DNA from 3 places in the Streptomyces huasconensis genome. Region 3 is predicted to be linked to each of the others. Evidence: riboswitches for the same ligand, from Rfam matches in the RefSeq annotation. Region 3 holds a riboswitch; each other region holds the start of a gene.

The links. Region 3 has a riboswitch for cobalamin ahead of J2N69_RS24775 (ribonucleoside-diphosphate reductase subunit alpha). Riboswitches for the same ligand answer to the same signal wherever they lie in the genome.
Positions count from the first base shown of each region.
Region 1: another riboswitch for cobalamin. It lies ahead of cobN (cobaltochelatase subunit CobN); the one in region 3 lies ahead of J2N69_RS24775 (ribonucleoside-diphosphate reductase subunit alpha).
Region 2: another riboswitch for cobalamin. It lies ahead of J2N69_RS02990 (ABC transporter substrate-binding protein); the one in region 3 lies ahead of J2N69_RS24775 (ribonucleoside-diphosphate reductase subunit alpha).

Region 1 covers NZ_CP086119.1:6,305,938-6,316,169, reverse strand. Annotated here, with positions in the region: gene cbiE (precorrin-6y C5,15-methyltransferase (decarboxylating) subunit CbiE) at 1-1,043, shown strand, start outside; gene cobM (precorrin-4 C(11)-methyltransferase) at 1,040-1,789, shown strand; gene J2N69_RS28545 (cobalt-precorrin-5B (C(1))-methyltransferase) at 1,803-2,936, opposite strand; gene J2N69_RS28540 (cobalt-precorrin-6A reductase) at 2,954-3,706, shown strand; gene J2N69_RS28535 (precorrin-2 C(20)-methyltransferase) at 3,720-5,288, opposite strand; gene J2N69_RS28530 (precorrin-8X methylmutase) at 5,309-5,935, opposite strand; gene J2N69_RS28525 (cobalamin biosynthesis protein CobG) at 5,947-7,356, opposite strand; cobalamin riboswitch at 7,464-7,597, shown strand; gene cobN (cobaltochelatase subunit CobN) at 7,634-10,232, shown strand, end outside.
Region 2 covers NZ_CP086119.1:682,522-692,753, forward strand. Annotated here, with positions in the region: gene J2N69_RS02975 (ATP-grasp domain-containing protein) at 1-760, shown strand, start outside; gene J2N69_RS02980 (MFS transporter) at 783-1,985, shown strand; gene J2N69_RS02985 (class I SAM-dependent methyltransferase) at 1,992-2,741, shown strand; cobalamin riboswitch at 2,785-2,981, shown strand; gene J2N69_RS02990 (ABC transporter substrate-binding protein) at 3,012-4,040, shown strand; gene J2N69_RS02995 (FecCD family ABC transporter permease) at 4,037-5,155, shown strand; gene J2N69_RS03000 (ABC transporter ATP-binding protein) at 5,152-5,946, shown strand; gene J2N69_RS03005 (ribosome-inactivating family protein) at 6,047-6,964, opposite strand; gene J2N69_RS03010 (PP2C family protein-serine/threonine phosphatase) at 7,571-9,172, shown strand; gene J2N69_RS03015 (cobalamin B12-binding domain-containing protein) at 9,169-10,232, shown strand, end outside.
Region 3 covers NZ_CP086119.1:5,395,261-5,405,492, reverse strand. Annotated here, with positions in the region: gene mctP (monocarboxylate uptake permease MctP) at 1-1,487, shown strand, start outside; gene J2N69_RS24780 (GNAT family N-acetyltransferase) at 1,565-2,068, shown strand; adenosylcobalamin-variant (AdoCbl-variant) riboswitch at 2,142-2,239, shown strand; gene J2N69_RS24775 (ribonucleoside-diphosphate reductase subunit alpha) at 2,386-4,791, shown strand; gene J2N69_RS24770 (ribonucleotide-diphosphate reductase subunit beta) at 4,791-5,813, shown strand; gene J2N69_RS24765 (bifunctional albaflavenone monooxygenase/terpene synthase) at 5,902-7,278, opposite strand; gene cyc1 (epi-isozizaene synthase) at 7,275-8,387, opposite strand; gene def (peptide deformylase) at 8,690-9,340, opposite strand; gene J2N69_RS24750 (tetratricopeptide repeat protein) at 9,447-10,232, opposite strand, start outside.

The DNA.
Region 1 (10,232 bases), 910 kb from region 3:
ACGCGGGGCGTCGCGTCGCCGTCCTCGCCAGCGGCGACCCCATGTTCTACGGGATCGGGCGCGCCCTCACGGCGGAGCTGGGCGTGGACACTCTGCGCGTACTCCCCCACCCCTCCTCCGTCTCGCTTGCGTGCGCGCGCCTCGGCTGGCCCGTCGAGGACACCGAGGTGGTCACGCTGGTCGGCCGCCCGGCCGCGCGCCTGGCCGCCGCCCTGCACGACGGGCGCCGCCTGCTCGTGCTCAGCGCGGGCGCCGCGACACCGGGTGAGGTCGCCGCACTGCTGCGGGACCGGGGCTTCGGGCCGAGCCGGATGCGCGTACTGGAACAGCTGGGCTCGGCGCGCGAGTCCTCGTACGAGGGTGTCGCCGACGCCTGGTCGCACGCGCCCGGTGATCCCCTGAACGTCGTCGCGGTGGAGTGCCGCCGCGCGCCCGGCGCCCTGCGGCTCGGCGCGGCGCCGGGGCTGCCCGACGGGGCGTACGAGAGCGACGGCCAGCTCACCAAGCGGCATGTGCGTGCCGCGACCCTCGCCGTGCTGGCGCCCGCGCCCGGTGAGCTGCTGTGGGACGTGGGAGGCGGCTCCGGGTCGATCGGGGTGGAGTGGATGCGGACGCACCCCTCGTGCCGCGCCGTCACCGTGGAGAAGAACGCCGTGCGGGCCGAGCGGATCGCCCGCAACGCGGACCGCCTCGGCGTTCCCGGGCTGCGCGTCGTCACCGGCTCCGCGCCCGCCGCGCTGGCCGGACTGCCCACGCCGGACGCCGTGTTCATCGGCGGCGGCCTCACCGCGCCCGGCCTGCTCGACGCCTGCTGGGCGGCGCTGCCCGGCGGCGGGCGGCTCGTCGCCAACACCGTCACGCTGGAGTCGGAGGCGCTGCTCACCGAGTGGTACCGGCGGCACGGCGGCGAGCTGGTGCGGCTGGCGGTCGCGCAGGCCGTCCCCGTCGGCGGCTTCACCGGGTGGCGGCAGGCCATGCCGGTCACCCAATGGTCCGTCACCAAGGCCGCGGAACAAGGCGATCGAGGAGATCAAGAACGATGACCGTGTACTTCATCGGCGCCGGGCCCGGCGCCGCCGACCTGATCACGGTGCGCGGCGCCCGGACGCTCGCCGCCTGCCAGGTCTGCCTGTACGCGGGCAGCCTCGTCCCGCGCGAACTGCTCGCCGAATGCCCGGACGGGGCGCGGCTCGTGGACACCGCGCGGCTCAACCTGGACGAGATCACCGCCGAGTTGGTGCGCGCGCACGAGGCGGGGCTCGACGTGGCGCGGCTGCACTCGGGCGACCCGTCCGTGTTCAGCGCGGTCGCCGAGCAGATGCGGCGGCTCGACGCGGCGGGCATCCCGTACGAAGTCGTCCCGGGCGTCCCGGCGTTCGCGGCCGCCGCCGCCGCGCTGAAGCGGGAGCTGACGGTGCCGACGGTCGGCCAGACGGTCATCCTCACGCGGATCGCGCAGCGTGCCACGGCGATGCCGCCCGGCGAGGATCTGGCCACGCTCGGCCGCAGCGGGGCGCTGCTCGTGCTGCACCTGGCCGCCGGGTATGTCGACCGGGTGGTCGAGGAGCTGCTTCCGCATTACGGGGCGGACTGCCCGACCGCCGTGGTGGCTCTCGCCAGCCGGCCCGACGAGGTGATCCTGCGGGGCACGCTGGCGGACATCGCCGGACAGGTGAAGGAGGCGGGGATCGTGCGGACCGCCGTGATCATGGTGGGGCGCACGCTGGGGGCCTCGCAGTTCCGGGACAGCCATCTGTACTCGGCGGAACGGGACCGGCACGTGTGCTGAGTGCCTGAGCGGCTCAGGCCGCCTCGCTTCGCCCCACCACCGCGCCCGCCCGGTCGATGCAGATGACGTCCACCGCGACGGGCGCGCCCCGCAGCACCGCCAGGGCCTCGTCCCTGGCCGCCCGCGCCACCAGGTCGCCCAGCGGTACCGCCGCCGCCTCGCACAGCCGCAGCGCCTCCAGGCCCGTGTTGGCGGCGGCGACACGTGCGGCCAGGGAGTCGCTCGCGCCGCCGCGCCGCGCCAGCTCCGCGAGGAAGCCCTTGTCGACCTGCGAGCGGGCCGAGTGGAGGTCGAGGTGGCCCGCCGCCAGCTTGGACAGCTTGGCGAAGCCGCCGCAGATGGTGAGGCGGTCGACGGGGTGGCGGCGTACGTACTTCAGGACCGCGCCCGCGAAGTCGCCCATGTCGAGGAGCGCGTCCTCGGGGAGGCCGTGCTCGGCGACGACGGTCTTCTCCGAGGTCGAGCCCGTGCACCCGGCGACATGCGTACGCCCGGCCGCCCGCGCCACGTCCACGCCGCGCCGGATCGAGTCGATCCACGCCGAGCAGGAGTAGGGCACGACGATGCCGGTGGTGCCGAGGATGGAGAGGCCGCCGAGGATGCCGAGGCGGGGGTTCCAGGTGGAGCGGGCGATCTCCTCGCCGTGGTCGACGGAGACCGTGATCTCCACGTCCCCGCTGCCGCCGTGCTCCGCCGCCACCCGCGCCACGTGGTCCCGCATCAGCTGGCGCGGCACCGGATTGATCGCGGGTTCGCCGACGTCGAGGGGCAGGCCGGGGCGGGTCACCGTGCCGACGCCGGGGCCCGCCGTGAAGACGACGCCGGAGCCGGGCGGCAGCCGCCGCACCGTGGCGCGGACCAGCGCGCCGTGCGTGACGTCCGGGTCGTCGCCCGCGTCCTTGACGATGCCCGCCATGGCGTACGTGTCCGTCCGCTCCTCGGCGGCGAGCGCGAAGGCGGGCGTCTGGCCCTTGGGCAGTGTGATCGTCACCGGGTCGGGGAAGTCGCCGGTCAGCAGCGCGGTGTACGCGGCCGTGGTGGCGGCGGTCGCGCAGGCGCCGGTCGTCCAGCCGGGCCGCAGACCGGTGTGCTTGAGTTGGGCGCCGCGTCCGCCCTGCGCCTCGTGCGGGCCGCTTGCCTTACTCATGAGGGGAACCGAACTCCGTGCACGTACTGATTCTGGGGGGTACGACCGAGGGCCGCCGCCTGGCGGAGCTGCTGGCGGGCGAGGCCGGGCGGCGGGTGACCAGTTCCCTGGCGGGGCGGGTCGCCGCACCCCGGCTGCCGCCCGGCGAGGTCCGCGTCGGCGGGTTCGGCGGGGCCGAGGGCATGGCGGCGTGGCTGCGGGAGCACCGCGTGGACGCGCTCATCGACGCCACCCATCCCTTCGCCCGGACCATCTCTTTCAACGCGGCGTCGGCCGCCGCCACCGCCCATGTTCCCCTGCTCGCCCTGCGCCGCCCCGGCTGGGTCGCGGGTGAGGGCGACGACTGGCATCCGGTGGGTTCCCTGGAGCAGGCGGCACGGGTGCTGCCCGCGCTGGGCGAGCGGGTCTTCCTCACGACCGGGCGGATGGGGCTCGCGGCCTTCGCCGGGCCGGAACCGGACCTGTCGGCGCTGTGGTTCCTCGTACGCTCCGTCGACGCGCCCGAGCCGCCGTTCCCCGCCCGCATGGAGGTCCTCCTGGAGCGGGGCCCGTTCACACCGGACGGGGAGCGTGAGCTGCTGCGCACGCATCGGATCGACGTCGTGGTGACGAAGGACAGCGGGGGCGCGGCGACGGCACCGAAGCTCCTCGCCGCGCGGGAGGCAGGGATTCCGGTGGTGGTCGTGCAGCGGCCTCCGGTGCCGGAAGCCGTGCCGGTGGCGGCCACTCCGGAGGAGGCGGCCGCCTGGCTGCGCGGGCTCAGCGGCTGACGCCCGAACCCGCTCACCCCCCTTCGGGGTACCTCCGCGGCGTCCACACCACCTGCTCCGCGCCCCCGCGCCGCCGCACGACCCGGGTCTGCGAGGACCCGACGATCAGCAGCGTCCGCATGTCGACCTCCGCGGGATCGAGGTCCCCGAGCCGCACCACCCGCACGGACTCCTCGGGTCCCCCGACGTCCCGCCCGAGGACGACCGGCGTGTCCGGCGCCCGGTGTTCGAGCAGCAGTTCCCGGGCCTTGCCCACCTGCCAGGTGCGGCTGCGCGAGCCGGGGTTGTAGAGCGCGAGGACGAGATCCGCCGCGGCCGCCGCGGCCAGGCGCTCAGCGATGACCTCCCACGGCTTCAGGCGGTCGGAGAGGGAGATCGTGGCGTAGTCGTGGCCGAGCGGCGCCCCCGCGCGCGCGGCGGCGGCGTTGGCGGCGGTCACCCCCGGCAGCACCCGGACCGGGATGTCCTCGTACGCGTCCTGCGAGGCGGCCTCCAGGACGGCCGTGGCCATCGCGAAGACGCCGGGGTCGCCTCCGGAGACGACCGCCACGCGCCGCCCGCGCCGCGCCAGTTCCAGGGCGAACTCGGCGCGCTCGGACTCCACGCGGTTGTCGGAGCCGTGGCGCCGCTGGCCGGGGCGGTGCGGTACGCGGTCGACGTAGGTCGTGTAGCCGACGAGGTCGTCGGCGGCGGCGAGCGCGCCGCGCGTCTCGGGGGTGAGCCAGAGGGGGCCTGCCGGTCCGGTGCCGACGACCACGACCTCGCCCGAAGCCTCCCGGGCGGGTTCCTTGGCGGGGCCGCCCGTCAGCGGTGCCACGCGGCTCGGCAGCACCGCCACGGAGAAGTACGGCACGGACTCCGGGTCCACGTCGGCGAGGCGGCCGGTGCGCTCACCGTCCATCGTGGCGCGCTCGACGTAACGCGCCTCGTCCAGGCGGCCCGAGCGCTCCAGGGCGCCGCGCACCTTGCCGAACGTACGGCCGAGCTTCATGACGACCGCCGAGTCCGTCGACGCGAGGCGCGCGGTCAGCTCCTCCTCGGGGAGGGTGCCGGGGAGGATCGTGAGGACCTCCTCCGCCTCGACCAGGGGCTCGCCGAGACGGGCGGCGGCGGCGCTGACCGAGGTCACGCCGGGGATGACCTCGGTGTCGTAGCGGTGCGCGAGCCGCTTGTGCATGTGCTGGTAGGAGCCGTAGAAGAGCGGGTCGCCCTCGGCGAGGACGGCGACGGTGCGTCCGGCGTCCAGGTGCGCGGCGAGGCGGGCGGCGGCCTCCTCGTAGAAGTCGTCGAGGGCGCCGCGGTAGCCGCCGGGGTGGTCGGTGGTCTCCGTGGTGACGGGGTAGACCAGCGGTTCCTCGATGTGGTCGGGGCGCAGGTGCCGCGCGGCGATCGAGCGCGCGATGGAGCGGCCGTGCCGCGCCGAGTGGTACGCGACGACGTCGGCGGCGGCGATGACCTCGACGGCGCGCACGGTCATCAGGGAGGGGTCGCCGGGGCCGAGCCCGACGCCGTACAGCTTCCCCGGGGTGTTCGTGACGTTCTGGGTGTCCTGGACGTTCTGGGTGTTCTCAGTGTTCTCGATGGGCTGGGCGTTCTCGGTGTTCACTCCGCCTCGCTCGCAATCGCGTTGATCGCCGCCGCGGCCATCGCGCTGCCGCCGCGACGGCCCCGTACGACCAGGTACTCCAGGCCCGAGCGGTGCTCGGCGAGCGCGTCCTTGGACTCGGCGGCGCCGACGAAGCCGACCGGGATGCCGAGGACGGCGGCCGGACGCGGGGCGCCCTCCTCGATCATCTCCAGGAGGCGGAAGAGCGCGGTGGGGGCGTTGCCGATGGCGACGACGGAGCCTTCGAGGCGGTCGCGCCACAGCTCCATGGCGGCGGCGCTGCGGGTGGTGCCGAGCCGCTCCGCGAGGCCGGGGACCGACGGATCGGTGAGGGTGCAGATCACGTCGTTGTCGGCGGGCAGCCGCTTGCGCGTGACGCCGCTCGCGACCATGTTCGCGTCGCACAGGATCGGCGCGCCGTCGCGCAGCGCCTTGCGGGCGTCGGCCACCACGCGGGGGCTGAAGGCGAGGTCGCGGACGAGGTCGACCATCCCGCAGGCGTGGATCATCCGCACCGCGACCTGGCTGACGTCGGCGGGCAGACCGGCGAGGTCCGCCTCCGCGCGGATGGTGGCAAAGGACTCGCGGTAGATCGCCGCGCCGTCCTTCTCGTAGTCGAACACTGTGCTCTCGCTCATCTCGTGGCCGTTGTGGTGGTTGCCGTTGTCATACGTGCTGTGGTGACCGTCTCGGTCAACGTGGCGCCGCCGCTCACGGGCGTCGCCGTGCCGCCGCCGCGCACCGTTACCTCGTACGGCCCGTCCCCGGTGGCGAGGACGTCCACCCAGTCGCCGTGCGGGTGTCCGCACCGCCGCTCGCAGCCGGACCAGTGGACGGGCAGGCCGCCGGCGCCGGGGACGGCGTCGGCGCGGACGTCGGCGAGGGACTTGGCGCAGCCGGGGCGGCCGGTGCAGGCGGAGACGCCGAGCCAGGGCGAGCCGGGGTCGGTGAGGTAGCCGGCGTCGGCGAGCGCGCCGAGGCGTGCGTGGGCGGTCGCGGCGTCCGCGAAGCCGGGGAGCACGAAGCCGCGCCACGGGGTGACGCGCAGTTCGTCGGCGGGGGCGGGCAGCAGGGCCCGCCACTGGGCGGCGCTCACCCGGCCGAGGGGGGCGCCGACGGCCACCGCGCGGCCGATGACGCCGGGCGGGTGGGGGGTGGCGCGGGGCGGGTCGGAGGGGACGGCGGCCGGTACGGCGTCGATGCCCTGCCGCGCCAGCGCCCCGGCGAGGTCGACGGGGTGCCCCGCGGGCAGCTCCCGGACCCGCCAGGCTCCGTTGCCCGCGTCACGCGCGGCGGCGAGGAAGGCTTCGGCGGCGGCGAGGGCGGCGCGCGGGGCGTCGATACCGGGGACGCGCAGAGCGTGGCCCCCGATGCGGACGACCGCCGTGCCGCCAGAGCCGTCAGAGCCACCCTCTCCGCCCAAGCCACCCGAGCCGTCCGAACCGCCCGAGCCACCCGAGCCACCCGAGCCACCCGAGCCACCCGAGCCACCCGAGCCACCCGATTCTGCGATCAAGGTCACATCGCCGCCGAGCGGAGCCACATCCCCGCGCCCGTCGTCCAGGACGAACAGGAAACGGCCGGAGAGCGCCGTCGTCCACTCCTGCCCGCACAGCAGCCGGTCCAGCTCACGGGCCCACAACTGCACGTCCGCGTGGCCGAGTCGGTCGAGGGTGGCGAGCGGGGAGGCCACGATGTTGCGGACGCGTTCGTGGCGTTCGGAGGGCAGCAGGCCCGCGTCCGCGAGGAGTGCGGAGAGCCGTCCGCCGCAGCTCTCGCCGAGGCCGCGCAGCTCGATGTTGCCGCGCGAGGTGATGCTGAGGTGGCCGTCCGCCAGGCGCTCCGCCACCTCCCCGAGAACCTCCGCCTGACGGGACGTCAGAAGCCCTGCGGGGAGGCGGAGTCGGGCCAGCGCGCCATCGTCGGCGCGGTGCAGTCGAAGCGCTCCGGGGCAGGCGTCACCCCGGTCGCGCACCGGGTTGCGTATGAGGGATTCGCCCTGGTTCGTGGAGGTTGCTCGGGTGGGCGGCATGGCGGCGAGCATACCCACGCCGATCCGGCCGGTCGCCTGCCGAGACGGGCCGTCCCGGCAGGCGGCCGCCCCACCGGCGGCGGCCAGGACTTACTATGCAGGCGGCGGACCGCCAGGTCCGCCGACGCCAGCGACGGCGTGGGCCCACCAGGGCCCGAGGGAGGAAGCCCGGTGCGAATCCGGCGCGGTCCCGCCACTGTGAGCCCCACCGAGGTGGGGCGAGTCAGGAACTCCCGCCGTCCATACGACCACCCGGGGCGCGGACACCCCGAGGAAGGCCTGCGCACGCATGCTTCTGCTGCTGTCGACCTCCGACACCGACCTGCTCAGCGCCCGCGCGGCGGGGGGTCCGGTCGACTACCGGTTCGCCAACCCGTCCCGCCTGGACCTCGCCGAGCTGCCCGCGCTCCTGGAGGGCGCCGACCTCGTCGTCGTACGCCTCCTCGGTGGCGTCCGCGCCTGGCAGGACGGCCTGGACCAGCTCATCGCCAGCGGTCTGCCGGTGGTCGTGCTCACCGGTGAACAGGCGCCCGACGCCCAGCTCATGGCCTCCTCGACCGTGCCGGTCGGCATCGCCGCCGAGGCGCACGCCTACCTCGCGCACGGCGGCCCCGCCAACCTGGAGCAGCTCGCCCGCTTCCTCTCCGACACCGTGCTCCTCACCGGCCACGGCTTCGACCCGCCGGCGCCCGCCCCGTCCTGGGGCCCGCTGGAGCGCGCCGCCCGCGACGTCGAGGGCCCGACGGTGGCGGTGCTCTACTACCGCGCCCACCACATGAGCGGCAACACCGCCTTCATCGACGACCTGTGCGGCGCGATCGAGGACGCGGGCGGCCGCCCGATGCCGCTGTACGTGGCCTCGCTGCGCGCCCCCGAGCCGGAACTGATCGACGCGCTGCGCCCCGCCGACGCCATCGTGACGACGGTCCTCGCGGCCGGCGGCACCAAGCCCGCCGAGGCCTCCGCGGGCGGCGACGACGAGTCGTGGGACGCGGGCGCGCTGACCGGCCTCGACGTGCCGATCCTCCAGGCGCTCTGCCTGACCGGGTCGCGTTCGGCCTGGGAGGAGAACGACGAGGGCGTCTCGCCGCTGGACGCCGCGAGCCAGATCGCGGTGCCGGAGTTCGACGGGCGGCTCATCACGGTCCCGTTCTCGTTCAAGGAGATCGACGAGGACGGCCTTCCGGCGTACGTCGCCGACGCCGAGCGCGCGGCCCGGGTCGCCGGTATCGCCGTACGGCACGCGCGTCTGAAGCACATCCCGGCCGCCGACAAGCGCCTGGCGCTCGTCCTGTCCGCGTACCCGACCAAGCACTCCCGGATCGGCAACGCGGTCGGCCTGGACACCCCCGCCTCCGCCGTCGCGCTGCTGCGCAGGCTGCGCGCCGAGGGCTACGACTTCGGCCCCGAGGCCGACATCCCGGGCCTCGTCTCCGGTGACGGCGACGAGCTGATCCGCGCGCTGATCGACGCGGGCGGCCACGACCAGGAGTGGCTCACCGAGGAGCAGCTGGCCGCCAACCCGGTCCGCATCCCGGCCGCCGACTACAAGCGGTGGTACGCCACGCTGCCGCAGGAGCTGCGGGACTCCGTCGAGCAGCACTGGGGGCCGCCGCCCGGCGAGATGTTCCTGGACCGCTCGCGCGTCGGCGACGGCGGCGACCCGGAGGGCGACATCGTCCTCGCCGCCCTGCGGCGCGGCAACCTCCTCATCCTCATCCAGCCGCCGCGCGGCTTCGGCGAGAACCCCATCGCGATCTACCACGACCCGGATCTGCCGCCCTCGCACCACTACTTGGCGGCCTACCGCTGGATCGCCGCCCCGGCCGCCGACGGCGGTTTCGGCGCCGACGCCATGGTCCACCTGGGCAAGCACGGCAACCTGGAGTGGCTGCCCGGCAAGAACGCGGGCCTCTCGGCGGCCTGCGGGCCGGACGCCGCCCTCGGCGACCTGCCGCTGATCTACCCGTTCCTCGTCAACGACCCGGGCGAGGGCACGCAGGCCAAGCGCCGCGTCCATGCCACCCTCATCGACCACCTCGTGCCGCCGATGGCCCGCGCCGACTCCTACGGCGACATCGCGCGCCTGGAGCAGCTCCTCGACGAGTACGCGCAGATCAGCTCCATGGACCCGGCGAAGCTGCCCGCGATCCGCGCGCAGATCTGGACGCTCATCCAGGCCGCGAAGCTCGACCACGACCTGGGCCTGGAGGACCGCCCGGACGACGACGGCTTCGACGACTTCCTCCTCCACGTCGACGGCTGGCTCTGCGAGATCAAGGACATGCAGATCCGCGACGGCCTCCACGTGCTGGGCACCGCCCCGGCCGGGGCCGACCGCGTCAACCTCGTCCTCGCGATCCTGCGCGCCCGCCAGATCTGGGGCGGCACCTCCGCCCTGCCCGGCCTGCGCGAGGCGCTCGGCCTGGACGAGTCCGCGGCGACGCGCGTGAGCGCCGACGAGGCCGAGGAGAAGGCCCGCGCGCTGGTCCAGGCGATGGACGACGCCGACTGGGACCTCGCGGCCGTCCCCCGCGACCAGGGCGAGCAGGTCGCCGCCATCCTGGAGTTCGCCGCCCGCGAGGTGGTTCCCCGCCTGGAGGGCACCACGGCCGAACTCGACCACGCCGTACGGGCGTTGGAGGGCCGCTTCGTCCCCGCCGGGCCCAGCGGCTCCCCGCTGCGCGGCCTGGTCAACGTCCTGCCCACCGGCCGCAACTTCTACTCCGTCGACCCCAAGGCCGTCCCGTCCCGCCTCGCGTGGGAGACCGGCGAGGCCCTCGCCGACTCGCTCATCGAGCGGTACCGCACCGACAACGGCGACTACCCCACCTCCGTCGGCCTGTCCCTGTGGGGCACCAGCGCGATGCGCACGGCGGGCGACGACG
Region 2 (10,232 bases), 4.7 Mb from region 3:
ACCGGAACTGGCGGCGGCGCTGGACGAGGCGGCCGGGCGGGAGCTGAAAGGGCGGCTGTTCGCGGAGCCGTACTTCAGCGGACCGGTGTACAGCGCCGAGACCCTCACCTGGGCGGGCCGGAGCCGGCTGCTGGGCGTCTCCAGCCGGCTGATGTCACCGGAGCCGCACTTCCGGGAGGAGATCACCGCGTTCCCCGTGGCTTTCCCGGAGGCGCGGCGGGCCGTGCTGGAGCGGTGGCTCGGTGAGGTGCTCGCGGCGATCGGCTACACCGACCGCTTCGCGCACGTGGAGTTCGTCCTGACCACCGGCGGCCCGGAGGTCGTCGAGATCAACCCCCGGATCGGTGGCGCCCTGGTCGGCGAGGGCATGTGCCGGGCGCTCGGTGTCAACGTGTACGAGGCGATGATCGAGACGGCGCTGGGCCGCCGTCCCCGCCTGATGGACGCGGAACTGCCCGGGGGCCCGGCCGTCGCCTTCGTACTGGGCTACCCGGCCGCGCCCGGGGTGTTCACCGGCGTCGCCGGGCTGGACCGCCTGACCGACATGCCGGGGTCGCCGGCCTGGTACCCGGTCAGGTCTGTCGGCGACGCGATCGAGCACCTGGCCGACAGCCGCGGTTACGCGGGCATCGTCTACGCGGAGGCCGAGACCGCCGAACTGGCCACGCACCACGCGGTGGCCGCCGCCAACGCCGTACGGGTGCTCACCGAGCCGCTTCCGCCGCCCGGGGCCCCCGACCGCGAGGCGTCCGGTGGGTGAACGCGTACCAGGCGGGGAAGGCGTGCGGGCCACGCTGTTCCCGCTCGACGGGCCGCTGCGTTTCCTGCTGCTCAGCTCGTTCCTGATCCCTCTCGGCAGCTTCATGGTCCTGCCGTTCATGTCGGTGTTCCTGCACGAGCGGCTCGGGATGGGGCTCGGCGCGGTGGGTGTCGTGCTGGCCGCGGCGTCCCTCGTGCAGTTCTCCGGAGGGATCGTAGGCGGGGCCCTGGCGGACCGGATCGGGCTGCGCCGCACGATGCTGTGGGCTCTGATCATCCGCACCGCCGGATTCGTCGGCCTCCTGTTGGCCTTGCGCTGGCCGCCGTTGGCTGTCGGGGCGCTGGTGCTGACGTGCTGCGGCGCCGCGCTGTATCTGCCCGCCAACAAGGCGTACCTCGTGCACGGCGTGGACGACGAGCGCCGTCCGGCGTTCCTGGCCGCGGGCAATGCCGCCCTCAACGCGGGCATGGCGGTGGGGCCGCTGGTCGCCGGGCCGTTCGTGCTGTCCTCGCCCGGCTGGCTGTTCGTGTCCGTCACCGCTCTGTTCGTCCTGGTCGCCGCGGGCCACGCGCGGCTCCCGGCGGCGGGGGCCGGGGAGTCAGGCGGGCAGCCGGCCGGGCAGGGGCTGCTGGCCGGGGTGGCGGCCTTGCCGTTCGCCGCCAACGCGCTCGCCTTCTACCTCTACTTCCACTTCCAGCACTTCCTGGCGGTGTACGCCGTCGAGCGGGCCACCAGCACGTTCTACAGCCTGGTCCTGCTGCTCTGCTTCACGCTGGTCATCGTCGTACAGCCCCTCGCGTCCGGCCTGATCCGGCGCATGCCCTACGCGACGGCCCTCGCGGTCGGCTTCACGGGTCTGGCCGCCGGGCTGGCCGTCCTCGCGATCGGCACCCGGCCCGCGCTGCTGGCGGGCGGGGCGCTGATCACCCTGGGCGACATCGTCCTGTTCCTCAAGAACGACCTGGAGGCGCTGCACCGCAGCTCACGCTCGGACGCCGTGGTCTTCGGCCAGCAGCGGCTGGCCGCGGGGCTCGGCGCCTGCGCGAGCGGAGTGCTCGGCGGACAGGTGTACGGGCTCACCGAACAGGCGGGGAACACCGGCTGGTTCTGGCTCCTGGCCGCCGCACAGTGCGTACTGCTGCCCCTGCTTCTGCTCCTGCTGACGCTGCGCGAGCGCCCGGCGAGACACCCCACCCGCATGATGACGACGACGAAGGAGCACTGAGACCGCATGGCACGAACGGGCGGCTTCCAGGACGATGACTTCTGGACCGAGTTCCACGACTTCCTCTTCTCCGAGCAGCGCCACGCGCAGGCCGAGGAACTGCTGGCGACCTCTCCCCTGCTCTCCTTTCCCACCGGTGCCAGGGTGCTGGACCTGTGCTGCGGCACCGGCGTGTTCACGGTCCCGCTCGCACGCTGCGGCCACGACGTCACCGGGGTGGACCTGAGCCCGGCCATGCTGGACCGGGCGCGCAAACACACGGCCGACTCCGGGGTGCGGGTCACATACGTGCGGGCCGACGCACGCGACTACGAGCCACCGGGCGCCTTCGATGTCGTCCTCAACATGTTCACCTCCTTCGGGTACTTCGAGGACCCCGCCGACAACGCGCGCATGCTGCGCACCATGTACACCTCCCTGGCGCCCGGAGGCACCCTCGTCCTGGACCTCGCCGGAAAGGAGCTGCTGGCCCGCAAGGTCACTCCGCCGAAGGTGGTCCAGCGAGGCGATGACCTGCTGGTGCAGACCGACACCGTGCTGGACGACTGGGCGCGGCTGCGCAGCGACTGGGTTCTGGTCCGCGGCGAGCGGGTGACGCGGGCCACCCTGGTGTGGTTCGTGTACAGCGCGGTGGAGTTGCGGCACATGGTGGAGGAGGCGGGGTTCGGCCGGGTGGAGGTGTTCGGCGGGTTCGACGCCCGCCCCTACGACCAGGACGCCGAGCGCCTGGTGCTGCGGGCGGTCCGGGAGGAGTGAGCGAGGCCCGGGGGGGGGGCGTGCGAAGGGGCCCGCACGCCCTTTTGAGCGGCGCCCGGCAGATCGTAGGATCACCAGGTCATCACCGCGACGGGGAACAGGAAGCCGGTGCGAATCCGGCACGGTCCCGCCACTGTGACCGGGGAGTGCACCCTTCGGCATGCCACTGCGCGCCACGCGGGAAGGCAAGGGGAGCGTCGATCCGGGAGTCAGGACACTGGCCTGTCGCGGGCCCGATCCGAGGAGCGCGGACTCCCCAGGAGGCTTCACGTGCACACCCGTCCCCCGTTGTTCACCCCTGTCCGCAAGCGCGGGGCCCGCTGCACCGCGGCCCTCGCCCTGTGCGCGGCCTTGCTGGCCGCCGGATGCGGCTCGTCGCAGGACACCGCCCGGAACGGGAAGGCAACGGCTTCCCGGGCGGCGGGCTTTCCCGTCACCATCGACAACTGCGGCGTGAAGACGACGTATGACAAGCCGCCGTCCCGCGTCGTCACCATCCACCAGCACCCGGCCGAGCTGATGCTCTCCCTCGGCCTGAAGGACCGCATGGCCGGCACCGCCTTCCCGGACTCCGCCGTCCTGCCCGAACTGGCGAAGGACTTCGCGTCCCTTCCGGAACTGGCCAAGAAGGAGCCGTCGTTCGAAACCGTCCTGGACAAGGAACCCGACCTCGTCTACGGCGGCTACGGCAGCGCCTTCGACGAGAAGGAGGGCCGCTCCCGCAAGGCGTTCCGGGACGCGGGCATCGACACCCACCTCAACCGCGAGTACTGCGGAAAGAAGCGGGTGACGATGGACGACACGTATGAGGAGATCCGCACCGTCGGAAAGATCTTCGGCGTGTCCGACCGGGCGGACCAGCTGGTGTCCGACCTGAAGGCCCGGGTCGACAAGGCCGCGAAGACCGTCGCGGACGAGCCCGACGTGCCCGTCTTCGTTTACGACAGCGGCGACAAGACCGCCTTCACCGCCGGTGGCAAGAGCCTCGGCACCGAACTGATCCGGCTTGCCGGGGGCAAGAACGTCTTCGCCGACCTCGACGACGTCTTCGGTGACGTCTCCTGGGAACAAGTCGTCGAGCGCAAGCCTGAGGTCATCGCGATCTACGACTACGCCGGCGCCGGCAGCATCGAGCAGAAGAAGGAATTCCTGCTCGCGCAGCCCGCTCTCAAGGACGTGCCCGCCATCAGGAACAAGCGGTTCGTCGTGCTGCCCCTGACCGCCACCCTGGTCGGCGTGCGCTCCGCGTACGCGGTGGAGGACCTGGCCCGCGGCATCCACCCCAAGAGCTTCGGGTGACGGCCTCCGCCACCGACACGGGAACCGGCGCCGAGCGGACCGTAAGAGGAGGCCAAAGGGACGTTCGCAGAACAGGCCCGGGCCTCGTCGTCACCCTCACCGCCCTGACCGTCCTCCTCGTGCTCTCCGTCATGGCGGGCCTTGCCATCGGCTCCGTCCAGGTGCCGCCCGGCCAGGTGTGGGGCATCGTCACGCAGGCGCTGGGCGCCGACGGGGCGGAGCCGGGCTGGTCCCGCGCGCGCGAGACCATCGTGCTGGACGTCCGCGCGCCTCGGGTGCTCCTCGGCGCGGTGGCCGGCGCGGGCCTCGCCGTGGTCGGCACCGCACTGCAGGCCCTGATCCGCAACCCGCTCGCCGAGCCCTACCTGCTCGGCGTCTCCTCCGGCGCCTCGCTCGGCGCCGTGACGGTGATCGTGTTCGGGGTGACCCTCTTCGGCCCCGTGTCCCTGTCGGTCGCCGCGTTCGCCGGCGCGCTGGGTGCCCTTCTCCTCGTCTACGCCACCGCCCGCACCGGCGGCCGGATCACCTCCACGCGGCTGGTCCTCGCCGGTGTCGCCATCGCCGCCGTCCTCACCGCCGTACTCGACCTGCTGCTCCTCACCACCGACCGGGGCAACGAAGCCCGCGCCGTCCTCGCCTGGACCCTCGGCGGCCTCGGCGGGGTCAGCTGGGACACCCTCTGGCTCCCCAGCGCCGCCCTGCTCCTCGGCACCGGGGTCCTCATGGCGCAGGCCCGCAACCTGAACCTGCTGCTGGCCGGCGAGGAGGCCGCGACGACGATGGGCCTGGACGTGGCCCGGTTCCGCGCGCGGATGTTCGTCCTGCTGTCCTTGGTGACCGGCGTCCTGGTCGCCGCGGCCGGTCCCATCGGATTCGTCGGCCTGATGCTGCCGCACACCGTCCGGCTCCTCGTCGGCGGCGACCACCGCCGCGTCCTGCCGACGGCCGCGCTCGGCGGCGCGGTCTTCCTCATCTGGGCGGACATCGCCGCCCGCATCGTCGCCGCACCCCTGGAGATACCCGTCGGCGTGCTCACGGCCCTGTGCGGCGGCCCGTTCTTCCTGTGGCTCATGCGCCGAAGCGCCCGCCGGACCGACGAGCGAGGCACAGCATGACCGCCACCGAACTCGTCATCACCGGCATCACACTCACCGCCGGCGCCCATCGGCTGGTCGAGGACGTCTCCCTGACCGCCCGTCCGGGCGAGGTCATCGGCCTCGTCGGCCCCAACGGCAGCGGCAAGTCCAGCCTGCTGCGCGCCGTCTACCGCGTCCTGCGCCCCGAAACCGGCCGGGTCAGCGTCGACGGCACCGACGCCTGGTCCCTGCCGGTGCGACAGCTCGCCCGTACGGTGGCGGCCGTCGTGCAGGAGTCGGGCGCCGGCTTCGACCTCTCGGTGCGGGAGGTCGTCGCGATGGGCCGCACCCCGCACAAACGACTGCTCGACGGGGACACCGCCGAGGACGCGGCCCTGATCCAAACGGCGCTCGCCTCCGTGGACGCCACCGGCCTGGCCGACCGCCCCTTCGACCGGCTCTCCGGCGGCGAACGCCAGCGGGTGCTCATCGCCCGCGCCCTCGCCCAACAGCCGTCCCTCCTCGTCCTGGACGAGCCCACCAACCACCTCGACGTCCGACACCAGCTGCAGGTCCTCGGCACCCTGCGAAAACTGCCGACCACGGTCCTGGTCGCCCTGCACGACCTCAACCTGGCCGCGTACTACTGCGACCGCCTCTACGTCCTGCGCGACGGCAGGGTCACCGCCTCGGGGGCGCCCGCGGAGGTCCTCACCCCGCGGCTGTTGGAGGAGGTGTACGGGGTCGCGAGCGAGGTCACCGTCCACCCCCGCACAGGCGCGCCGCAGGTGACCTTCCTGCCCGCCGAGTCACGTGATCCTGATCGGTGACCACGATCCCCGATGGCCCGAGCGGTTCGAGGATCTGCGACAGCGCCTGGCACCGCACGTCGCGGATCTGCCGGTGGCCATCGAGCACGCGGACCACGCCCTAGAGCAGCGCTTCCGAGCCGTGCAGTTCCACGAAGCCGACCACCTGGCGCAGCCTGTCGAAGCTCGTGACGTTGTTGCCGATCAGGCGGACCGTCGCCGGGCGGCCCTGGCGCCAGCTGTGGGCGGCTCGGGACAGGGCGCCCCACTGGTTCTCCATGTCGGCGTAGTCACGGCTCAGTTGGTAGTTGGTGAAGCCGTTGATGTTGCCGTAGACGCGGTTGAAGATCGGGCCGAAGCGGGCGGCTTCCGAGAAGATGGTGATGGCCATGAGCATGCCCCGGTCCACGCGCGTCTCGTTCCACTCGCGGACGTTGTGCAGGTCGTAGAGCGCGTTGAAGATGTTGGTGGACCCGAGGTAGAGGTTCTCGCGCGAGGTACCGCCGTTGAGACTGAGATAGCTGCCGTTGCGGGGCATGAACCGCACCGGCACGCCCAGGTCCTGCTGGAACTGCTGCTGGCGGCCGTCCTGGAAGGCCCAGTGGATGCCCGCGCCGGGCGAGTAGAAACCCGCGACATAGAGGTTGTCGGCCCACAGGTAGACGGAGACGAGGTCACGTCCTTCGTTCCGTACCCGCACCTCGATCAGCCGATTGGTGTTGCGAGTGGTCTGCTGGACCAGCCCGCTGCCGGTGTTGGTCGCGTCGCCGTAGCTGTTCTGGTGCAGTGCGTCGATCAGGTTCCAGTAGCGCGTCGCGTGCTCGCCCCGGCCCGCGGTGATGTTCGTGATGTCCCAGTCGATGACGGGCCAGCTCTGCTGGGCCGCCATGCTGCTCTTGGCCGCGGGCTGGACCCCTCGGGCGACCGCCGTGGCCCTTCCGTCCGGGCCGGTCGTCGCCGAGGCGGTGGCGGCCGACGGGGCCAGCAGTGCGGTCGCGGCGGTGATCGAAACCAGTGCGAAACCAGTCCTTTTGAGCACGGCGTTTCCTCTTCAGTCCGTTCGGGTCGCGCGGGGGCGGGTGCGGCGCGACGACACCGAGGCTCCGCAGGTCCCCCTCGCATGTGGTTTCACCATGCACGTGTTTTGTGGTGGGCTGTTGTCGCGCAGTGCATGCCGACTGGTCCGTGCGTGTATTCGGGTCAGCTGCCCGATGGCCCGCTACGGACGCGGCAGCGCGTATCGCGCCCTGAGGCGTTCGCGGGCGCACCAGATGGCGTCCCAGCCGTGCGTGGCGGCCTCTTCGCAGCATCTTCACGAATGGGCGACCGTGCGGAGCCTCGGGCCCCGCTTGTCGGGCCGGTTGGAATATGCCAGGGCTTGACCTGGGCGTTTTCCACGCGGCTGCCCGGTGACGGGCGGCTCGATGTGATGTTCCGGTGTGCTTCGGCGCATGGGAGGGCGTTTTCCGCACCTGTGGGGGCATGCGGCCAGGGGGCGGCTTGCCACAGTCGGAGGCGGTGGTGGACTGTTGTCGTACGACAACGGTTTCCGACTGATTGAGGTGAGGGGTTCGCTTCGCGGGCCCTGCTGCTTGTGACTTCCACACGAGAAGAACACGCTGCGAGCACCACCGCTCCGGCGTCTTTGGCGTGGACGTCCGTGCCCTGCCCCGTCCTGATCGTAGACCGCTCGGGCACGGTGCGGCACGCCAACGATCACGCCCTCGCTCTCTTCCCCGCCGCGGCCCCGGGGCTTTCCCTGGCGGACTGTGCGGCTGCATGGCTGGCGGACGCCCACGAGCAGAGAGCGGCAGCGGACGCACGGGGCGCGAACACGGTCGTGTCGGGATACGTCGCGGGCAGATCGTACGAGGCACATCCCACGGCGCAGGACGACGGGGACGTGGTGTGGTGGCTGGTGGACGACACCGACAACCGGCTCGCCCGCGAGGCCCTGCACATCGAGCAGGAGCGGACGGCCTTCCTGGCGGAGGCGTCCAACGCTCTTCTGTCCTCTCTTCATCTGGAGCGGTGCATGGACGTCACCGCGCAGCTCGCGGCCGAGCACCTCTCGGCCGCCGCCCTCGTGATCGCGCCCGGCAGCGGTTGCCGACTGCCGGTGGTCACCTGCGTACGCGGGCAGAAGCCGGTGCGCGACCAGTGGGAGATCGACCCGCAAGAAGTCCCCGGCCTGGCCGAGGCGTTGCAGGGTTTCCCGCCGGTGCCCTCCCGCTGGATCGATCCGGTGACCGCCCCCGAGTGGCTGATCCCCGAGGGCTTCGGCGAGGTCGGCTCGATCGTGGTCACCCCTTTGCCGGGACACGGCGTGCCCGCGGGGGCGCTGGTCCTGCTGCGTCACAGCGGTGAACCCGCCTTCAGCGAGGAGGAGGAAGTGTTCGCCCGCCTCTTCGCCGCACGGTCGGGGGCGGCGATGTCCGCTGCCCGCATGTACGCGGAGCAGTCGTCGGTGTCAAAGGTGCTGATGCGGGAGCTGCTGCCGCCGGTGCTGCACCAGGTCGCCGGCGTGGAGTTCGCCGGCGGCTACCGGCCCTCGAAGGACCGCGAGCGGATCGGCGGCGACTTCTATGACGTCCACCCCGCCGGCGCCGAGGGCGAGCCCTCCTTCGCGGTGCTCGGAGATGTGAGCGGCAAGGGCCTGGAGGCGGCCGTGCTCACCGGCAAGATCCGCAACACGCTGCACGCCCTGCTGCCGATGGCGGGCGACCACCAGCGGATGCTGGAACTGCTCAACGGAGCCCTGCTGAACTCCCACCACACCCGTTTCGCCACCCTGGTACTGGTGTCGGCGGTGCGGGAAGGAGGGGCGGTGCGGTTGCGGGTGACCAGCGCCGGGCATCCTCCGGCGCTGATCGTGCGCGCGGACGGCTCCGTCGAGGAGAGCGCGTCCCGCGGGACCCTGGTCGGCGCGTTCCCCCGGGCCCCTGCCACCACTGTGTGCGAGACCTTGGCGCCGGGGGACTTCTGTGTGCTGTTCACCGACGGGTTCACCGAGGCCAAGGGCGGGCCGCTGGACGAGGAGATGTACGGCGACGAACGCTTCCAGGACGCGCTGTCGCGGTGTGCGGGGATGCCCGGCGAAGCCGTGGTCGAGCACGTACAGATGCTCGCCTCGCAGTGGGTGGGCTCCGGCCAGCACGACGACATGGCGGTCATGGTCATCGCCGCTCCGAAGTCCCATCACCTGAGCATGGTGGGCGGACACACCAAAGGCAGGTTCACCGCATGACGCACCGCACCCTCTCCCTGTCCCCGCAGGACCTGTTGTGGCAAGCGGTGTCCACCGGCGACGAGCACGCCGCGACCAGCACCGTCTTCGACGCGCTCGAACACGGCCTGCCCGCACAGGAGGTGCTGCTGGAGCTGATCGCCCCGGTGCAGCGCAGGGTCGGTGAGGAGTGGGCGGCCAACCGGCTCACCGTGGCCCAGGAGCACGCCGCCTCCGCGATCAACGACCGGGCCATCGCCGCTCTGTCCCATCGCACCGCCGGCGCCGCCGGGACCGGCGCGGCGGGCAAGGGCAGAGTGGTGGTGGCGTGTGTGGACGGCGAGTGGCACGGGCTGCCCGCCCGGCTGCTGTCCGAAGTCCTGAAGCTGCGCGGCTGGACGGTGGACCACCTCGGCGCCCAGGTCACCACCGACCACCTCATCGAACACATCCATCAGACGGGGCCCGACCTGGTGGCGCTCTCCAGCTCCATTGCCACCCGGCTTCCCACCGCGCACGCCGCGATCACCGCTGTCCAGGCCACCGGCACCCCCGTCCTCGTCGGCGGAGCCGCCTTCGGGCGACACGGCCAGTACGCGGCCCTGCTGGGCGCGGACGCGTGGGCACCCGACGCGAAGGCGGCGGCGGACCGGCTCGACCAGGGACCGCTGAAGCGCCCCGCTCAGGCGCACCAGCCCATCGATGACTTGCCGCACCTGGACGACCAGGAGTACACGATGGTCGCCCGCACCAAGAGCCGGCTGGTGCGCACGGTGATGGCCGGGCTCGAAGACCGCTTCCCCGCCATGCGCGCCTACACCCCCGCCCAGCGCGGACACACCGCCGAGGACATCGCGCACATCACCGACTTCCTCGCCACCGCCCTCTACACCGACGACCCCGAATTGTTCACGACGTTCCTGACCTGGACAGCCGAGATCCTCACCGCCCGCGGTGTGCCCGCCCGCTCCCTGATCCCCGCCCTGGACATCCTGGGTGAGGAACTCAAGGACTTTCCCCGCGCCGCCGGAATGCTCGCCCAGGCCACCGACCGTCTCGCCCAGCCGCACGGCGGCCGCCT
Region 3 (10,232 bases):
CGTTCGGCACCTGGGTCACGTGGTTCCTGCTCGGCGGCGACCTCTACACCGCGTACACCTTCGTGGCCGTCCCGGCGGCGATCTACGCGGCGGGCGCGGCCGGGTTCTTCGCGGTGCCGTACACCATCCTCGTCTATCCGCTGATCTTCACCTTCCTGCCGCGCCTGTGGTCGGTCTCGCACAAGCACGGCTATGTCACCACCTCGGACTTCGTGCGCGGACGCTTCGGCTCGAAGGGGCTCTCGCTGGCCGTCGCGGTCACCGGCCTGCTCGCCACGATGCCCTACATCGCGCTCCAACTCGTCGGCATCCAGGCCGTCCTGGACGTCATGGGCGTCGGCGGGGGCCCGGACACCAACTGGTTCATCAAGGACCTGCCGCTGCTGATCGCCTTCGCGGTGCTCGCCGCGTACACCTACTCGTCGGGGCTGCGCGCGCCCGCGCTGATCGCGTTCGTGAAGGACGGCCTGATCTACCTCGTCATCGTCGTCGCGATCATCTACATCCCGATCAAGCTGGGCGGCTTCGACGACATCTTCGCCAAGGCCGGCGACGCCTTCGCGCAGACCAACCCGGCGACCGACAAACCGCGCGGCGCGCTCGCGCCCGCCGAGGCCGGGCAGTGGACGTACGCGACGCTCGCGCTCGGTTCGGCGCTGGCGCTGTTCATGTATCCGCACTCGATCACCGCGACGCTCTCGTCCAGGAGCCGTGACGTGATCCGCCGCAACACCACGATCCTGCCGCTGTACTCGCTGATGCTCGGCCTGCTGGCGCTGCTCGGCTTCATGGCGATCGCGGCCGGGGTCAAGGTGGAGAACGGCCAGTTGGCGATCCCGCAGCTGTTCGAGGACATGTTCCCCGACTGGTTCACGGGCGTGGCGTTCGCGGCCATCGGCATCGGCGCGCTGGTCCCGGCGGCCATCATGTCGATCGCGGCCGCGAACCTCTTCACCCGCAACATCTACAAGGACTTCATCAGGCCCGACGCGACGCCCGCGCAGGAGACCAAGGTCTCCAAGCTGGTCTCGCTCCTGGTGAAGGTCGGCGCGCTCGTCTTCGTCCTCACCATGGACAAGACGGTCGCGATCAACTTCCAGCTGCTCGGCGGCATCTGGATTCTCCAGACGATGCCCGCGCTGGTCGGCGGCCTCTTCACGCGCTGGTTCCACCGCTGGGCGCTGCTGGGCGGCTGGGCGGTCGGCATGGTCTACGGCACACTGGCCGCGTACGGCGTCGCGTCGCCGACGCAGAAGCACTTCGGCGGCTCCTCGGACACGATCCCGGGCATCGGCGAGATCGGCTACATCGGCCTCACCGCGTTCGTCCTGAACGTCATCGTGACCGTGGTCCTCACCTTCGTCCTGAAGGCGCTGAAGGCCCCGGACGGCGTCGACGAGACCTCCCCCGGGGACTACACCGCCGACGCGGGCGACCCGGGCGTCATGGAGGAACTGCCCAAGGCGACCGCGGGCGCCGGGCACTGAGCCCCGCCCCGCCGCGACGGAGGGCCGCCGGAAAAACCGGCGGCCCTCTGTCGTACCCGTGTTGCACACTGCGGCCCATGGACACGACGACCCTCACGATCAGGCGGGCCCTCCCCGAGGAGTACGAGGCGCTGGGCGCCCTCACCGCGCAGGCCTATCTCGACGGCGGCCACCTGGACTTCGGGGAGGACGACCCCTACCTCGCCGTGCTGCGGGACGTGCCGGGACGCGCGGCGCACGCCGAGATCCTCGTCGCCGAGGTGGCGGGCAAGGTGCTCGGCGGCGTCACCTACGTCCCCTCCGGCGGGCCGATGGCCGACATCGCGGGCGCGAACGACGCGGAGATACGGATGCTCGCCGTCTCTGCCGAGGCGCGCGGCCGGGGCGCCGGCGAAGCGCTCGTACGGGAGTGCGTGCGACGCGCCAAGGAAGCGGGCCGCACCTCGCTCGTGCTGTCCACGCAGAGGTCCATGCACGCCGCCCACCGGCTGTACGAGCGCCTCGGGTTCGTACGGACGCCCGAGCGTGACTGGCGGCCGATCGAGACGGTGCCGCTGCTGGCGTACGCGCTGAAGCTCTAGCCACCACTCCGCGAGCCGACACAAGATGTGGGCCCGCTTCTCAGGCCCGGCACAAGATGTATGCTCGTGCTCGCTGTCGCCGCAGGGAAATCCGGTGCAAGTCCGGAACTGTCCCGCAACGGTGCATGTGTACGCATTCGGCGTACGCGGAGTCCGATGACCTGCCGACAGTGCACCCGTGCCGTCCGGCCCGGGTGCCGACCGTCCGGGCCTCGTGGAGTGGGCCGGTGGACGCGGTACGCCGCCCTGCCCGGGTGCGCCCGTGTGTGCCGTCCGCCTCCCCCTGGCCCAGAGCCGAGCGAGGGAGTGCCCCCCACGTGACCATCGCGCCTGCCGAACCCGCGTCAGCGCCGTCGACGCCCACCGCCCAGGGTGCCGAGGGAACCGACGGGCCAGGGGCCGCGCTGCTGCGCACCCTGACCGATCTCACCGCCGACCTCCCCGACGCCGACCCCGGCCGGGTCGCCGCCGCCGCCCTGCGCGGCCGCTCGGCCAAGGCGGACCTCTCGGAGCTGCGGGAACTGGCGACCGAGGCGGCCGCGGGGCTCATCGCCGAGGACCCGGCGTACTCGAAGCTGGCGGCCCGGCTCCTGTCGATCGGCATCCGCGAGGAGGCGGCCACGCAGGGCGTGCGCTCCTTCACCGACTCCGTGGCGGTCGGCCACCGCGAGGGGCTCATCGCCGACCGCACGGCGTCCTTCGTGACGGCGCACGCGGCCCGGCTCGACGCGCTGGTGGTCGCCGCGCTCGCCGACGGCGCCGACTTCCGGTTCGAGTACTTCGGCCTGCGCACCCTGCACAGCCGCTATCTGCTGCGCCACCCGATCACCCGGCAGGTCATCGAGACCCCGCAGCACTTCATGCTGCGCGTCGCGAGCGGTCTGGCCAAGGACGACGGCGCCGCCGCCGTGGACGAGGTCGCCGCGCTGTACGGCCTGATGAGCCGCCTGGACTACCTGCCCTCCTCGCCGACGCTCTTCAACTCCGGCACCCGCCACCCGCAGATGTCCTCCTGCTACCTCCTCGACTCCCCGCTGGACGAGCTGGACTCCATCTACGACCGCTACCACCAGGTCGCGCGGCTCTCCAAGCACGCGGGCGGCATCGGCCTTTCGTACTCCCGCATCCGGTCCCGGGGTTCGCTGATCCGCGGCACGAACGGGCACTCCAACGGCATCGTGCCGTTCCTGAAGACCCTGGACGCCTCGGTCGCCGCCGTGAACCAGGGCGGCCGGCGCAAGGGCGCGGCCGCGGTCTACCTGGAGACGTGGCACTCCGACATCGAGGAGTTCCTGGAGCTGCGCGACAACACCGGTGAGGACGCGCGCCGCACGCACAACCTCAACCTCGCGCACTGGATTCCGGACGAGTTCATGCGCCGCGTCGCCGCCGACCAGGACTGGTCACTGTTCTCCCCGGCCGACGTGCCCGACCTCGTCGACCTGTGGGGCGAGGAGTTCGACGCCGCCTACCGCGAGGCGGAGGCCGCCGGGCTCGCGAAGAAGACCATCCCGGCCCGGGACCTGTACGGCCGCATGATGCGCACCCTCGCGCAGACCGGAAACGGCTGGATGACGTTCAAGGACGCCGCCAACCGCACCGCCAACCAGACGGCGGAGCCCGGCCACACCGTGCACTCCTCCAACCTCTGCACCGAGATCCTGGAGGTGACGGACGACGGCGAGACGGCCGTGTGCAACCTCGGCTCGGTGAACCTCGGCGCGTTCGTGGACACGGCGATCCGGGACATCGACTGGGAGCGTCTTGACGAGACGGTCCGCACCGCCGTGACGTTCCTCGACCGCGTGGTCGACATCAACTTCTACCCGACCGAGCAGGCCGGCCGCTCCAACGCCAAGTGGCGCCCGGTGGGCCTCGGCGCGATGGGCCTCCAGGACGTCTTCTTCCAGCTGCGGCTGCCGTTCGACTCCCCCGAGGCCCGCGCCCTGTCCACCCGCATCGCCGAGCGGATCATGCTCGCCGCGTACGAGGCGTCGGCCGACCTCGCCGAGCGGGAGGGCCCGCTGCCCGCCTGGGAGAAGACCCGCACCGCGCGCGGCGTGCTGCACCCCGACCACTACGACGTCGAGCTGACCTGGCCGGAGCGGTGGGACGCGCTGCGGGCCCGCATCGCCGAGACCGGCATGCGCAACTCCCTGCTGCTGGCCATCGCGCCGACCGCCACCATCGCGTCCATCGCGGGTGTCTACGAGTGCATCGAGCCGCAGGTCTCCAACCTCTTCAAGCGCGAGACGCTGTCCGGCGAGTTCCTCCAGGTCAACGCCTACCTGGTCCAGGAGCTGAAGCGGCTCGGCGTCTGGGACGAGCAGACCCGCGAGGCGCTGCGCGAGGCCAGCGGCTCGGTGCAGGGCTTCAGCTGGATTCCCGCGGACGTCCGCGCGCTCTACCGCACGGCCTGGGAGATCCCGCAGCGCGGCCTGATCGACATGGCCGCCGCGCGCACCCCGTTCCTCGACCAGGCGCAGTCGCTGAACCTCTTCCTGGAGACGCCGACCATCGGCAAGCTCTCCTCGATGTACGCGTACGCCTGGCAGCAGGGCCTGAAGACGACGTACTACCTGCGCTCGCGCCCCGCCACGCGCATCGCCCGCGCGGCCGGCGGCTCGAACACCGCCGCCGCTCCCGTCCCCGCGCAGGTCACGGCCGAAGAGGCCGTCGCCTGCTCCCTGGAAAACCCCGAGTCCTGCGAGGCCTGCCAGTAATGAGCTCCACCGCCAACTCCGAGAAGAACCTTCTCGACCCGGGCTTCGAACTGACCCTGCGCCCCATGCGCTACCCCGACTTCTACGAGCGCTACCGGGACGCGATCAAGAACACCTGGACCGTCGAGGAGGTCGACCTCCACTCGGACGTCGCCGACCTGGCGAAGCTGACGCCCGAGGAGCAGCACCTGATCGGCCGCCTCGTCGCGTTCTTCGCGACCGGTGACTCGATCGTCTCCAACAACCTGGTGCTGACGCTCTACAAGCACATCAACTCCCCCGAGGCACGGCTGTACCTGAGCCGCCAGCTCTTCGAGGAGGCCGTGCACGTCCAGTTCTATCTGACGCTGCTCGACACCTATCTGCCCGACCCCGAGGACCGGGCGGCCGCGTTCGACGCGGTCGAGGAGATCCCCTCGATCCGCGAGAAGGCGCAGTTCTGCTTCAAGTGGATGGACTCGGTCGAGAAGCTGGACCGCCTGGAGACCCAGGCCGACCGCCGCCGCTTCCTGCTCAATCTGATCTGCTTCGCCGCGTGCATCGAGGGGCTCTTCTTCTACGGTGCCTTCGCGTACGTCTACTGGTTCCGCAGCCGCGGTCTGCTGCACGGCCTGGCGACCGGCACCAACTGGGTGTTCCGCGACGAGACGATGCACATGAGCTTCGCCTTCGACGTGGTGGACACCGTCCGCAAGGAGGAGCCCGAGCTGTTCGACGACGCGCTCCAGACGCAGGTGACGGACATGCTGAAGGAGGCCGTCGAGGCCGAACTGCAGTTCGCCCGCGACCTGTGCGGTGACGGCCTGCCGGGCATGAACACCGACTCGATGCGCGCGTACCTGGAGTGCGTCGCCGACCAGCGCCTCCAGCGGCTCGGCTTCGCGCCGGTCTACGGCTCGTCGAACCCGTTCTCCTTCATGGAGCTCCAGGGCGTGCAGGAGCTGACCAACTTCTTCGAGCGGCGTCCGTCGGCGTACCAAGTCGCGGTCGAGGGGTCGGTGTCGTTCGACGACGAGTTCTGAGCGTGTGCCCGCCTCGTCACGGGGGGCGGGGCGGGCACATCCGGGGCGCCCCCGACCGCTCGGCGGCGCCCCTGGCCGTTCATGTCGCTCAGCGCGGCATCACCCGCAGAACCAGCCGCTTCGGATGCAGGGTGATGCCGACGCGGGTGCCGCTGTCGGTCTCCGGGACCCGCTCCAGGCGCCACCTCGGGGCCACCGTGCCGAGGATGAGGGCCAGTTCGGCCATGCTGAAGTGATCCCCGGGGCACTTACGGTTGCCGACGCTGAACGGCATCATCGCGAACTCCGGTATGTCGGCAACCCGTTCGGGTGCCCACCGGTCCGGGTCGAACTCCAGGTGCCGCTCGAAGGAACGCGGGTCGCGCTGCATGGCGTAGACGCTGTAGACGATGTCCGCGTCGGCCGGAATGCGATAGCCGCCCAGCTCGGTCTCGGCCACCGACCGGCGCGTGAATATCCAGGCGGCGGGCCGTATGCGCATGGCCTCGGTGATGACATTGCGGGTGTGCGGCAGGTCGCCCAGATCGGCGAATGTGATCGCGCGATCCCCGACCGCAGAATTTACCTCTTCAACCAACTTCCTTTCCTGGTCGGGGTGTTCGGTGAGCAGATGGAAGGTCCACGCCAGCGTCGACGCGACATTCTCGGCGCCGGCCACGACGAGGGAGACCACATGGTCGTGGATCTCCTGGTCGGTTATCGGCTCCCCGGCCTCGTCCGTGGCCCGCAGCAATTCCGCGAGCAGGTCCGCCGGTCCGCCGGGGCCGGCGGCCCGGCGCTCCGCGATGATCTCGTCGACGAGCGCGTGCAGGTCGGCGAGCGCCTTCTCGAAGCGCCGGTTGGCGGGGGTCGGCACGCGGTAGAGCGGCCCGACCGAGAGCACCATCCGGCGGTAGAGCCCCTCGAAGACGGTGTGCAGGGAGTCGGCGATGCGGTCCGCCTTCTCGCGGATCGAGTCGACCTCCAGGAGCGAGCGCGAGACGATGCGCACAGCCGTGCGGAACATTTCCGTGCCCACGTCGACCGTCTCGCCCGGCCGCCAGCGGGCCGCCGTGGCGCGCGCCTCCTCCTCCATCACCTTGGCGTAGTCGGCGATCCGCTCGGGCCGGAACGCGGGCTGCATCATCCGCCGCTGACGCCGGTGCAGCTTGCCGTTGCTGGTCGCCACGCCCTTGCCGAGGAGCACTTCGAGGGTGTCCCAGAGCGGGCCTCCGACGATGTACTCGGGGCGCTTCAGCAGGGCGCCGACGAGTTCCGGGTCGCAGACCGCGTACGCCGTCTTCGGCCCCAGCCTGATCCGTACGAGGTCGCCGTGGTCGCGCAGCTTCGCGAGGAAGCCGAGCGGGTCGCGCACGAGGTTCCAGGCGTGGCCGAGCAAAGGCGCGCCGCCCGGGACGAGCGGCGGGGTGCGCAGCGGGTCCGGCCCGGAGGCCGCCGGTACGGGTATCGCGGACTCGACGCTCATTCCTCACCCACCAGTTCGTTTTCCGCCAGGACGTCTTCCGTGACATACGGGGGCATGGACCGGTCGTCCCAGCTGTCCACCCGATAACGACCGGATTCGTGGTGGAACCAGTACACGGAAGAGAACCAGTTCCGCATGTTGCCGACGCAGGATTCCACCGCTTCCGCGAGTTCCTTTCCGCGTGCGGTTCCCTCGGACAAGTTACGGGCGAACAGCAGCACTTCTTCCTCGGCCTCGAGAAAATTCGTGACACATTGCGTGACCCGTCGGTGAACTTCGCGCACCGCCTCTTCGAGCGTCAGCCCCTCGTGGTGAATGAGACTGATACCGAGATTGTGCAGTTCATCTCCCGCGAGTTCTTTGGGAAGTGAGCACAGGTCGTTGTACCAGGCGGAGAAATCCTGGGTCGCCAGTGCCGCCCGCCGGTACGCGGGGTGCTTCCGTACGGCGTCCGGCAGTTCGCGGCGGGCGGTGGGTTCGAGCAGGTCGATCCAGGCCCAGTGCGCGAACGTGAGGCGACGCAGCTCGACGTACGTCTCGACGGTGGGCACGACGCCGTCGCGGCGGTTCCTGAACTCCTGGTCGTACGCGTCGATCACGGGGTGGAAGTGGCGCGCGAACCGGGCGTTCCAGCTGGGGCCCAGGAAGGAGTACAGGCGGCGGACGCAGTCCGCGAAACCGGCGACCAACGGGTCCCGGTCGCGCAGATACTCATGGGGCGCGTCGAGCGCGTCGTGCAGGCCCCGGCACAGCAGCCGCCACTGCGCCGCGCGGCCGTGCACCGAGTCCCGGTCGTGCCGGTCGTCCCACGCGAAGAACCAGCTGCTGAGGTCGGCTATCGCGGTGAGCAACTCGTCCGGCGCGCCGATGTAGTAGCCGGCCACCAGGTCGGTGTAGCAGAGGCTGTCCGCGTAGCGCTCGACCTTGTCCGGCGGCATGAGCCGCATTTCGCGCAGCCAGGTCCTGGACTTCTCCTGAAGCTGGGGCCAATACGGGTGCAGACGGCGGGGAAACGTCGCCTCGATCACCGGAACTGCGAGCGCCGGTGGGACGGTCACCGCCTGGCTGTGTGGCTGTGTCTGGGAAGTGCTTCCGGAATATGCAGGCACGGACAAACCCCTTTCAACCGCATGGGTGACGCACGCCCCTCCCCCGTGCCGGGCGCGCGCCGTTGCGCAACTCTCCGCGCCTTTCCATTCAGCACCACAACTGACCGTTCAGGGAACAGTTTTGCGCCATTCACTACCCCCCGGTGCCGAGAACATCATCGGGGTTGACTGATTCTGGATCTTCGACAGCCGGTTTTGCTCGCACAGGTGAGCGGCTCATGGCAACGGCCCCTGGTCAGGGGGTTCCCGACCAGGGGCCGCACGTGTCACGCGGTTCCCGCGCCGCTCAGGCGCCGCACGCGTCACTCATTGGGTACCACGGGGTAGCGCGGCGTGCCCTCTGCCATCTGGCGCAGCGCGTCCTTGCGCTCCCTCTTGGAGAGGCGGTCGATGTAGAGGTAGCCGTAGAGGTGGTCCGTCTCGTGCTGCAGGCAGCGGGCGAAGTAGCCGGTGCCGCGCACCTTGATGGGGTTGCCCTTCTCGTCCTGGCCGGTCACCTCGGCGTAGTCCGGGCGGGCCAGCGGGGCGTAGGCGGTGGGCACGGACAGGCAGCCCTCGCCCGAGTCGTCGAGACGGCGCTTCTCGGCGGGCAGCTCCTGGAGCACGGGGTTGCAGACCACACCGACGTGGCGCACGCCCTCGTCGTCCATGCAGTCGTAGACGAAGACCTTCAGGTCGACGCCGACCTGGTTGGCGGCGACGCCCACGCCCTGCGCGACGCGCTGGGTCGCGAACATGTCGTCGATCAGCCGGGCGAGGTCGTCGTCGAAGGACGTGACGTCCTTGCACTCCTTGTGCAGGACCGGGTTGCCGACGACCGTGATGGGCCGCGACGTGCCGCGCTCGCGGTAGGCCGTCTCGCGCTCCTCGCAGTCCTCCGTGTCGATGACGAAGCCCTCGTCGTCGACGGGGAGCACCCCGCCGGAGGCCTGCTGCTCAGTGTCCTGCGCCATGTCCGCCGTAAGCCTTCCGTGAAACCCTCAGAGTTTGTGCCGGTACAGCCTACGGCGAAGTGCCGGCCGGTCTCTTCGGGCCGGGGAGGCCGGTGGCCGCTTCCGGTCAGCAGACCTCTTCGAGGTCGCGCCAGTCCCGCGAGTCCGGACTGTCCGCCACCCAGCTGTCCAGCAGCCCGCGCACCAGGGCGGCGGGCGCCGCGATGCCGCACTCGCGCTCCGGCACCCAGACCGCGCCGGGGCTGCGGTGGCCGAGCGGGCCCGGGTGACCCGGCTCGCTGTGGTCGTGCGGGTCCAGGTGCTCGCCGTCGCCCTCGTCGCTCGGCATCCGCGACTCGGAGCACATGCGGCACAGCAGCCGCACGGACGACGACCAGTCCTCGGCGGCGAAGCCCGCGTCGGCCGCGAGCCGCTCCAGGGCGTCCCGGTCGTCCTCGGTGGCGGCCTCCAGGAGGACGACCCAGGTCGGCACGGGTGAGGGCGCCCACAGCTCGATCTCGTCGAACACGGGGTACGAGTGTCCGGCCGCCGTCGTCCGCTCGCCGTGCGGGACGCCGTCGTGCAGCACGACCTCGCCCCAGCGGCGCCCGGAGGAGGGCAGCGGAATGGACAGCACCTCGATGCGCGCGGGGTCCAGCCTGCGGCCCCACACCACCTCGGCCTCGCCCTCCGGGGAGAGCCGCACGGCCGCGCTGCCAAGCTCCATGCCCGAGGGCTCACCGGACGCCGCCACGCCACCGGGCACCCGCAGCCCGTACGCCTGCCAGGCGCGGCGGGCCAGCGGCCAGTCCTGGAGCGCGGTCGCCGCGATGCCGACGTTCCACCAGTCCGGGGCGCCCGCCGAGCGGTCCAGGAGCGCGACGGCACGCAGCCCCGCGGCCCGCGCCTGCTC